Regions from separate parts of the Glaciimonas sp. PCH181 genome, predicted to be linked through region 4. Evidence: predicted binding sites of a transcription regulator. Region 4 holds the regulator's gene; each other region holds the start of a gene.
What was found. Region 4 encodes LexA, which represses DNA repair genes until DNA is damaged. Its sites were predicted from a motif close to ACTGTATNNNNATACAGT; they were not measured.
Positions count from the first base shown of each region.

Region 1 (2,208 bases), 1.7 Mb from region 4:
AACGACCAAATTACATGCCGACGACACCCCGATCCCGGTACTGGCACCCGGCAATGGCAAGACCAAAACAGCCAGACTGTGGACGTATGTCCGCGACGACCGGCCATCGGGATCAACCGATGCCCCGGCAGTCTGGTTCGCTTACACGCCGGACCGCAAAGGTATCCATCCTCAGACCCATCTGGCGAAATTCGCCGGCGTTCTGCAGGCCGATGCGTATGCCGGATTCAACGCGATTTATGCAACCGGTCGTGTACAGGAGGCTGCGTGCTGGGCGCACGCGCGACGCAAATTCTTCGACTTGCATGCAGCACGGGCCTCGCCAATCACCACTGAAGCCTTGCGCCGCATCGGCGCATTGTATGAGATCGAAGCAAGCATACGTGGCAAACCGCCACAGGTAAGACAGGCAGTGCGCCAGGCGCAGTCGCGCCCGCTCATTGATGCGTTGGAAAGCTGGCTGCGGGCAAGTTTGTTGACGCTGTCGCGCAAATCCGATACTACTGCGGCGATCCTGTACGCCCTCAATTTATGGCCAGCATTAACCCGCTATTGCGACGATGGCAGCATCGAGATCGATAATTCGGCCGCCGAACGCGCATTGCGCGGTATCGCCATTGGACGACGTAATTATCTGTTTGCAGGCTCCGACAATGGCGGCGAACGTGCCGCCGCTATCTACTCGCTCATTGGGACGGCTAAACTCAATGGCGTCGATCCGGCAGCATGGTTGCGCTACGTCCTGACGCATATTGCCGATCATCCCGTCAATCAAATTGATGACTTCCTGCCTTGGAATCTGGCATCTAGGCTGGCGATCATATCTGCGCCAAAGCAATAGCCGCTGAAATGCGGGGCTGTCAATACGGCCTTTGAACGACGCTTACATCCCAAACGTCAAATTGCCCACATCTGTAATCTCGTAACGACAACTACTGGGTTTTTAATCAGTTGTCCTGTATGATTTAGCTTACTTTTTACTATGGTCATACAAGATGATAGGTCGTCTCGCTGGAACGTTGCTCGAAAAAAATCCGCCACAACTGTTGGTTGATTGCAACGGAGTCGGCTACGAAGTCGGCGTCCCTATGAGTACTTTTTACAATCTCCCTGGAATTGGTGAGAAGGTAGTCTTGCTAACTCATCTTGCCATACGAGAAGATGCGCACGTTCTATTTGGATTTGGTACTGCCGAAGAGCGTAACGTTTTCAAGCAGTTAATTAAGATTAGCGGTGTTGGTGCGCGGACGGCGCTGTCGATTCTATCTGGTATGTCTGTTTCTGATTTGGCACAGGCGATCACCTTGCAAGAGGCTGGGCGTTTGACTAAAGTCCCAGGTATCGGAAAAAAAACTGCCGAGCGATTGTTGCTTGAATTAAAAGGTAAACTTGGCGCGGATCTTGGTGCCGTAGGCGGCCATTTAATCAGCGATGTAACTGGCGATATTTTGAATGCCTTAGTTGCTTTGGGTTACTCCGACAAAGAGGCACTTTTAGCCATGAAACAAATACCAACCGACGTAACCGTATCCGATGGTATCAAGTTGGCTTTGAAGGCATTGTCCAAGCTATAGATTAAAACGCATAAGTATTAGATTTGCGTTCTAATATGCGTTCTCAACGACATATAACTTACCTAGCCAAGCTAACATCTCATCATGAGCATTCAAACGGACGACTTTACGGCGCAGCGGATTATCGCAGCGACACCAGCTTCGCCGAATGAGGAGGCAATTGAACGTGCGTTGCGACCCAAGCATCTGGATGAGTATGTCGGACAGCAAAAAATTCGCGAACAGTTGGAGATCTTCATTACCGCAGCGCGTCAGCGGAAAGAAGCGTTAGACCATACATTGCTATTTGGCCCTCCTGGCCTTGGAAAAACAACACTCGCGCATATTATTGCGCGTGAAATGGGCGTTAATTTACGTCAAACCTCCGGACCTGTATTAGAACGTGCCGGGGATTTGGCAGCATTATTGACAAATTTAGAGGCCAATGATGTCCTCTTTATCGACGAAATTCACCGTCTTTCTCCCGTAGTAGAAGAAATTCTTTACCCTGCTCTTGAAGATTATCAAATTGACATTATGATCGGCGAGGGTCCGGCCGCACGTTCTGTGCGCCTCGATTTGCAGCCATTTACCTTAGTTGGCGCGACGACTCGCGCAGGAATGTTGACGAATCCGCTGCGAGACCGTTTTGGTA
Region 1 covers NZ_PYFP01000001.1:2,841,371-2,843,578, reverse strand. Annotated here, with positions in the region: gene C7W93_RS12965 (IS66 family transposase) at 1-841, shown strand, start outside; gene ruvA (Holliday junction branch migration protein RuvA) at 996-1,574, shown strand; gene ruvB (Holliday junction branch migration DNA helicase RuvB) at 1,659-2,208, shown strand, end outside.
Region 1: a site for LexA is predicted at 935-952, ahead of ruvA (Holliday junction branch migration protein RuvA). Genes of this name have one in related genera too.

Region 2 (2,208 bases), on a different contig from region 4:
GCTGCTTTTTCAGCTGCTTTGGCGGCTTTCTCGGCCGCCTTATCGGTTTCTCCGGTAACAGCGCCTTCCAGCAATGGCACGCCTAATGATGCACGCACTTTGTTTTCTATCTCACGCGCCAGTTCCGGGCGTTCTTTCAGATAGTTACGGGCATTGTCTTTACCTTGGCCAATACGCTCACCGTTGTAGCTATACCACGCACCCGATTTTTCGACGATTTTTGCGTCCGAACCAAGGTCCAGAATTTCGCCTTCACGGGAAGTACCCGAGCCGTAAAGAATATCGAAATGCGCTTCTTTGAACGGCGGAGCAATTTTATTCTTAACGACCTTCACACGTGTTTCGTTGCCAATCACTTCGTCGCCGGACTTAATAGAGCCGGTACGGCGAATATCCAGACGTACCGAAGCGTAGAATTTCAACGCATTACCACCGGTAGTTGTTTCAGGATTGCCGAACATAACGCCAATCTTCATACGAATCTGGTTAATAAAAATCACCAGCGTATTAGTACGATTGATACTGCCGGTCAATTTACGCAATGCTTGCGACATCAACCGTGCTTGCAGACCCGGCAGTGAATCGCCCATGTCACCTTCAATTTCGGCCCGTGGCGTTAAAGCAGCTACGGAGTCGATGACGATCAGGTCAACACCGCCTGAACGCACCAGCGCGTCAGTAATTTCCAGTGCCTGCTCACCTGTATCAGGTTGTGAAATCAGCAGATCGGCCAGATTAATACCCAATTTTTGTGCATAGCCAACGTCCAGCGCGTGTTCCGCATCGATAAATGCGCAAGTACCACCCAATTTTTGCATTTCGGCAATGGTTTGCAGCGTCAGCGTCGTTTTTCCAGATGATTCAGGACCGTAGATTTCTACGACACGACCGCGTGGCAAACCGCCCACACCCAGCGCAATGTCCAGACCCAACGAACCAGTCGACACGACTTGTACTTCTTCAACCACGGCGCCGTCTTCCATGCGCATGATTGAACCTTTGCCGAATTGCTTTTCGATTTGTGCCAGTGCTGCGGCAAGAGCCTTGCTTTTATCGGGATTCGCGGCGGATTTTTTATCGTCCATGGATGTTCTTTCGGCAAAAGGAGGAAGTGAATAGACAGTACTGTATAAAAAAACAGTGCTTTATGCAAGCGTTGTGAGATTAAAGTTAGTGTGTGTTGCAAATTCGGGTTGAAATGCAGCCTGCAAAATTGTTCTGCAAGACCGCATTCTAAACCTGTGGGCGAAGTTGGTGAAATTCCAGCCTCTGACATAATACGCAAGCACTTACCATCGCGCTCATCTTAAAATAGGATAAGCATCGACCATCACAAGGAACTGGAATGACATCGACAAATACGAAAGCAAGCTTCTACACCGGTCTGGAGAGCAATCTGAATGCTTTGCGTGAGCAAGGTCTGTATAAACCAGAACGCGTGATTAGTTCGCGCCAGGGAGCGGAAGTCGTTTGCGACGATGGCAGAACCCTGATCAATCTGTGCGCGAACAATTATTTAGGCTTGTCCGGCGATGAAAAATTAGTTCAGGCATCGATTGAGGCGACCGAGCAATACGGCTATGGCTTATCGTCTGTGCGCTTTATTTGCGGCACCCAGACCGTCCATAAAGAGCTGGAGCAAGCGCTGTCCGCCTTTCTCGGCATGGAAGACACGATTCTATACGCCGCCGCATTCGATGCCAACGGCGGTCTGTTCGAGCCGCTATTTGACGAACAAGACGCGATTATTTCCGATACCCTGAATCACGCCTCCATCATTGATGGCATCCGCCTGTGTAAAGCAGCGCGTTTCCGTTATACGCATAACGATATGGCCGATCTGGAAGTGCAATTGCAGGCCGCCGCCGACAAACGGCATAAAGTCATCGTCACCGATGGCGTGTTTTCAATGGATGGCACGATCGCGCAACTCGACAAAATCTGCGATCTGGCAGACAAATACGGCGCATTAGTCATGATCGACGAATGCCACGCCTCAGGCTTCATGGGCCAGACCGGGCGCGGCACGCACGAGCATCATCACGTCATGGGCCGCGTCGATATCATCACCGGCACACTCGGCAAAGCACTCGGCGGCGCGATGGGCGGTTTTACTGCTGCACGGCGAGAAGTCATAGAAACGCTACGACAAAAATCACGTCCTTATTTGTTCTCCAATTCACTCGCCCCCGCGATAGCAGGTACGTC
Region 2 covers NZ_PYFP01000006.1:73,889-76,096, forward strand. Annotated here, with positions in the region: gene recA (recombinase RecA) at 1-1,085, opposite strand, end outside; gene kbl (glycine C-acetyltransferase) at 1,346-2,208, shown strand, end outside.
Region 2: a site for LexA is predicted at 1,125-1,142, ahead of recA (recombinase RecA). Genes of this name have one in related genera too.

Region 3 (2,208 bases), 860 kb from region 4:
TCTAACACTGCAACCATGCCGGGTGCAGACCAGCTTGGGCGCACTGTTTCTAAGGCCAATAACGGCAGATGAACGCCTATCCATAAAGCCATTTGCGCGCTCCTAAAAATCGGCCACGCGCGCTAATGTCGGCTCTGCGACGCTTGCAGAGGATGTTTGCGCTGCTGGTGCCGGTTTTATGTTGGATTCTGTGTAACGCTTAGCAGGTGGTGTGAATGACTGTGTTTCAATCGTCGCAGAAGGGGCCGCGCTGTCTTGCTTATTGTCTGGCCACGCAAGATAAAGCGCTTGTGTATGTTGCGGGCCGCGCCGTTTAAGTAGTTGTACCGCGATGCCATTATGGGCGGGACGCAGCAGCAGCCGGAGTGGGGCGGGCGACGATTCATGTGCAGCGCTCAGCGGCCGGATCATCCACAGCATGGTGTCGCTGGCTTGGGCTGCCAGATGCAACCGACGCAGCGCATCGGTACGGATATGCGATTGCCAGAACAGCAGCGCGCCGCAGCTGCCATTGCGCAAAATCTGCTCAGCGGACCATAGCGCATCGGCACTGCCGCTGGTATTAATCCACAGCAAACGCTGCGCCGCCAGACCCCATCCGCTCCACGCGGCGATGTGCGGCAGATGGGGCGGCTGTAATAAAATTATTTTGCGTTGTTGCTGTGTAAGGGCCTTTAAGGCGGGCTGCAATAAGTGCATTTCGCCAATCCCGGCTTGCTGCAATAACAACTCAATCAAGGCCGAATGCGGCCAGCCGCCGTTGGGTAATTCCCGGTCCAGCGCCGCATGACCAGAGGCGATCACAGCCCCGCGATAAGTCGACATTTGATTGCCGCGCCACAACGCATGCGGCAATGTCTCCGCCAGCGATTGGGCTGCGGCTGAGATCGTGCTGGTGCCGGGCTGCGACACACTGCGTGGATTGGCTGACATAGAAGGACTTAAGTAAAAACTGGCGTAATCGCTGAAATTTAAATGGCATTAACTGCAAAATGAGGGGAAAGACATTCCCTTATTTAACTGTATAAATATACAGTATATTTGCAGTGTGCCCTAAGCCAGTTTTGTTATAAGTCCGTTCTCAATGCGGATATTTTATTTGATGGAAGTGCGGGAAATTTCTTTGTGGAAATAAAGATTGTCGGTGTAACACCGCAAAATGCACGCATAACGCGACACTGCTAATCGGTCGAATAAAATTATTTTAGGGAGCGATCAGAGAACAAACAAGCGCCGGGGGAGCGTGAAAAAGGGGATATCTTCAGAAAGAAGATGATAAGAAAAGGGGATCTGCTGGCGATCCCTTAGCAAACATGTGTCAGTGCAGATGAAGCAGATTTGTTATCCAAAACAAGCGACTCGATGTCAGTGCAAGACATCAGCGGTGTTTATTTGCTGGTATGGTAAAAGCGTAGCGCAAATGCGCAAATAACCAAAGCAATAGGAAATACGGTAGGAAGAGCGTGAAGAAATGCGTTCATGAAAGACCTCATAAAGTTGAATTGTTGCGTTGCAGTATATGAGGTGACGTGGCCTGGGGCTAATTTAGTCTTCGGATATGCGTTATACGCTATTGAAATATCTTGTTGTCATTGTGCAACTATTCCAAGTGAAAATGCCGCCTGACAAATTGGCGGAAGGGAACTCAAGGCTTTCGTTGTCCTCATATGATTAATGCTAGCGTCAGCGTCTGAATTTGCGCTATTGATCCAACTCTGGATAGTGGCGAAAAATACCTTGTCGGTTAAACGCAATTCGTCTTGACGATGCCAAGTATTTGGCAATACGCGGCTGTGTTGCCACCAGTTGATGGAGTGTTATCAAGCGTGGAATGTCGGCGGCCAGGCGGTGCATGGTTTTAGGGAACGCATAACGCAAACCTGCGATTATTTGGAACAATGATAGGTCGACATAGGTCAGCGCATCTCCGATCGTATAACTGTCGCTGTGCGGATTACGCGCGTGGATAGTCTCAAAATAGTCTAGAAATTTAGGTAATCGTGCGCTAGTAAAATCCTGGGCACGGCGTAGCGCTTCTGGTTTTTGATCTTTGTAATACAGCCCGCTGGCGACCGGATGATGCGTGTCATGGACTTCGGTGATCAGATCGGTGATGGTCAGCTGTAACTGATGTGCCCACAGGCGACTAGCTTCGTCTTCGGGCACTAATCCGCATCGTGGCCCCAGAAACAACAGGATATTGGCGGT
Region 3 covers NZ_PYFP01000001.1:245,350-247,557, forward strand. Annotated here, with positions in the region: gene C7W93_RS01070 (DNA polymerase Y family protein) at 1-92, opposite strand, end outside; gene imuA (translesion DNA synthesis-associated protein ImuA) at 103-933, opposite strand; gene C7W93_RS01080 (glutathione S-transferase) at 1,702-2,208, opposite strand, start outside.
Region 3: a site for LexA is predicted at 1,020-1,037, ahead of imuA (translesion DNA synthesis-associated protein ImuA). Genes of this name have one in related genera too.

Region 4 (2,208 bases):
TGCCGAAACGATCGGTATGCCAGCTGGCGTATAACGCAATACTTCACGTTCTGCGATTTCGGCAATCAATTGAAGCACGTTATTTGGTTGGCTCACTCCGGTCTATTTGGAAAATTGATAACGCAATGTTTGCAAGTTAATCGGCGAAATTAGGCGGCTGCAGCTGGTGCTGGTGCCGAAGCTGCGGCAGGTGCTTCAGTACGATGGCTTTTAGCAGCATCTTCCTTTTGCACGGCCTTCATCATCGGCGATGGACCAGTTTCAGCTTTTTTCAGTTTGACTGTCAAATGACGCAAAACGGCATCATTGAATTTGAAACCAGTTTCGATTTCAGTCAATGTTTCGCTATCGCATTCGATATTTAAGCAAACATAATGCGCTTTTGCCAATTTTTGAATCAGATATGCTAGTTGGCGACGGCCCCAATCTTCAACGCGATGAACGATACCACCACGTGTAGTGACGATACCCTTGTAGCGTTCGATCATTGCAGGCACTTGCTCGCTTTGATCCGGATGGACGATAAATACGATTTCATAATGACGCATGTAAGCTCCTTTTTGGACTGTTGAGATAGCCCACCCCGGCGTCAAGACGAGTGTGGGAAGAGGAAAACCAAGCACTATACAGGGTAATGCAAGAAAATTCAATGCCATCAATCAGTACGCACTGTGGTGTCTAAAGCATGTGAATTTGCTTGCATTCACATGAATACTGTACAAAAATACAGTCTGACTATATACACAGCATTATTTCGCCTAGCTTACCTAGCCAACGTCCGCCATTTCAAGATAGCCACTACTATGCTCAAACTTACTGCTCGCCAACAACAAATTCTTGATTTGATTGCGAATGCCATCGAAAACACCGGTTTTCCACCAACGCGGGCAGAAATCGCGAATGAACTTGGGTTTCGCTCGGTCAATGCAGCCGAAGAACATTTACAAGCGCTTGCGCGCAAAGGCGCAATTGAAATTTCACCGGGCACATCGCGTGGTATTCGCCTCATCAAACCCGCGTTAGCACGCGGTCTCAGCGCTGACGACACAGGCAAGCAGTTCACATTGCCGCATCCAGCGTTGATGCAGCTTAATTTACCGCTAGTCGGGCGGGTCGCCGCTGGGTCGCCTATTCTTGCGCAAGAGCATATACAGGCAAACTACAACGTCGATCCGGCACTGTTTAGTGCCAAGCCGGATTATTTGTTAAAAGTACGTGGCATGTCGATGCGCGATGCTGGCATTCTGGATGGCGATTTGCTCGCGGTCAAAAAATCCGAAAATGCTAGAAACGGGCAAATTGTTGTTGCGCGACTGGGTGATGACGTTACGGTAAAAAGATATAAAAAAACAGGCTCCGCGATTGAACTACTGCCGGAAAACCCAGATTTCGAGACCATCGTTGTCAATGAAGATCAAGATGATTTTGCGCTCGAAGGGCTGGTTGTCGGATTATTGCGTAACTGGACCTGATTAAATATTTAGTGGACCATGAAGGTCCACTAATACACAGGCATTCTGATCACCCACACCATAAATCAATCAATCAATCAATCAATCAGACATACACGCGCCTAACGATCGAGACGTCGGCGTTTGGTCAAAATTTGATTCGCTATACCGCGCAGAATATTCACCTCTTCGGTCTCAAGCCCGGCGCGAGAAAACAAGCGCTTTAACCGTGGCATCAATTTTTTCGGATGAGCAGGATCAAGAAAGTCGATTTCGATTAACGCCCGCTCCAGATGTGCAAACATCCCTTCGATCTCAACCAGATTGGCAGTATCGCCTTGAAAACCGATCCCGCTAGCCGCCACCTCCCCTTGCAATGTTTCTTGCGCACTGGCAGCAACCCGACATTCATATGCCAATACTTGCACTGCCTGCGACAAATTCAGTGAAGAGTAATCGGGATTAGCAGGAATGTTAATCAATACATTACACTTTTCGACGATTTCATTCGGCAAGCCGTAACGCTCACTGCCAAATATGACAGCCCCAGTAAGCGTGACATCCTCAGCAAGTTGCAGTGCTAATGCCCGCGGCGCGGTTACCGGCGGCGAAAACTCACGTAAACGGGCGCTTAGCGCCGCTGCAAAATTGCATCCGAGCAGAGCCTGCTCGATAGTCTCCACAATCCTGGCCGAGGCCAAAATATCCTGCGCACCACTTGCCAAGGCAATGGCTTCGTCACGCTGCAACACATCCG
Region 4 covers NZ_PYFP01000001.1:1,100,729-1,102,936, forward strand. Annotated here, with positions in the region: gene priB (primosomal replication protein N) at 1-96, opposite strand, end outside; gene rpsF (30S ribosomal protein S6) at 150-548, opposite strand; gene lexA (transcriptional repressor LexA) at 804-1,472, shown strand; gene C7W93_RS04945 (RNA methyltransferase) at 1,574-2,208, opposite strand, start outside.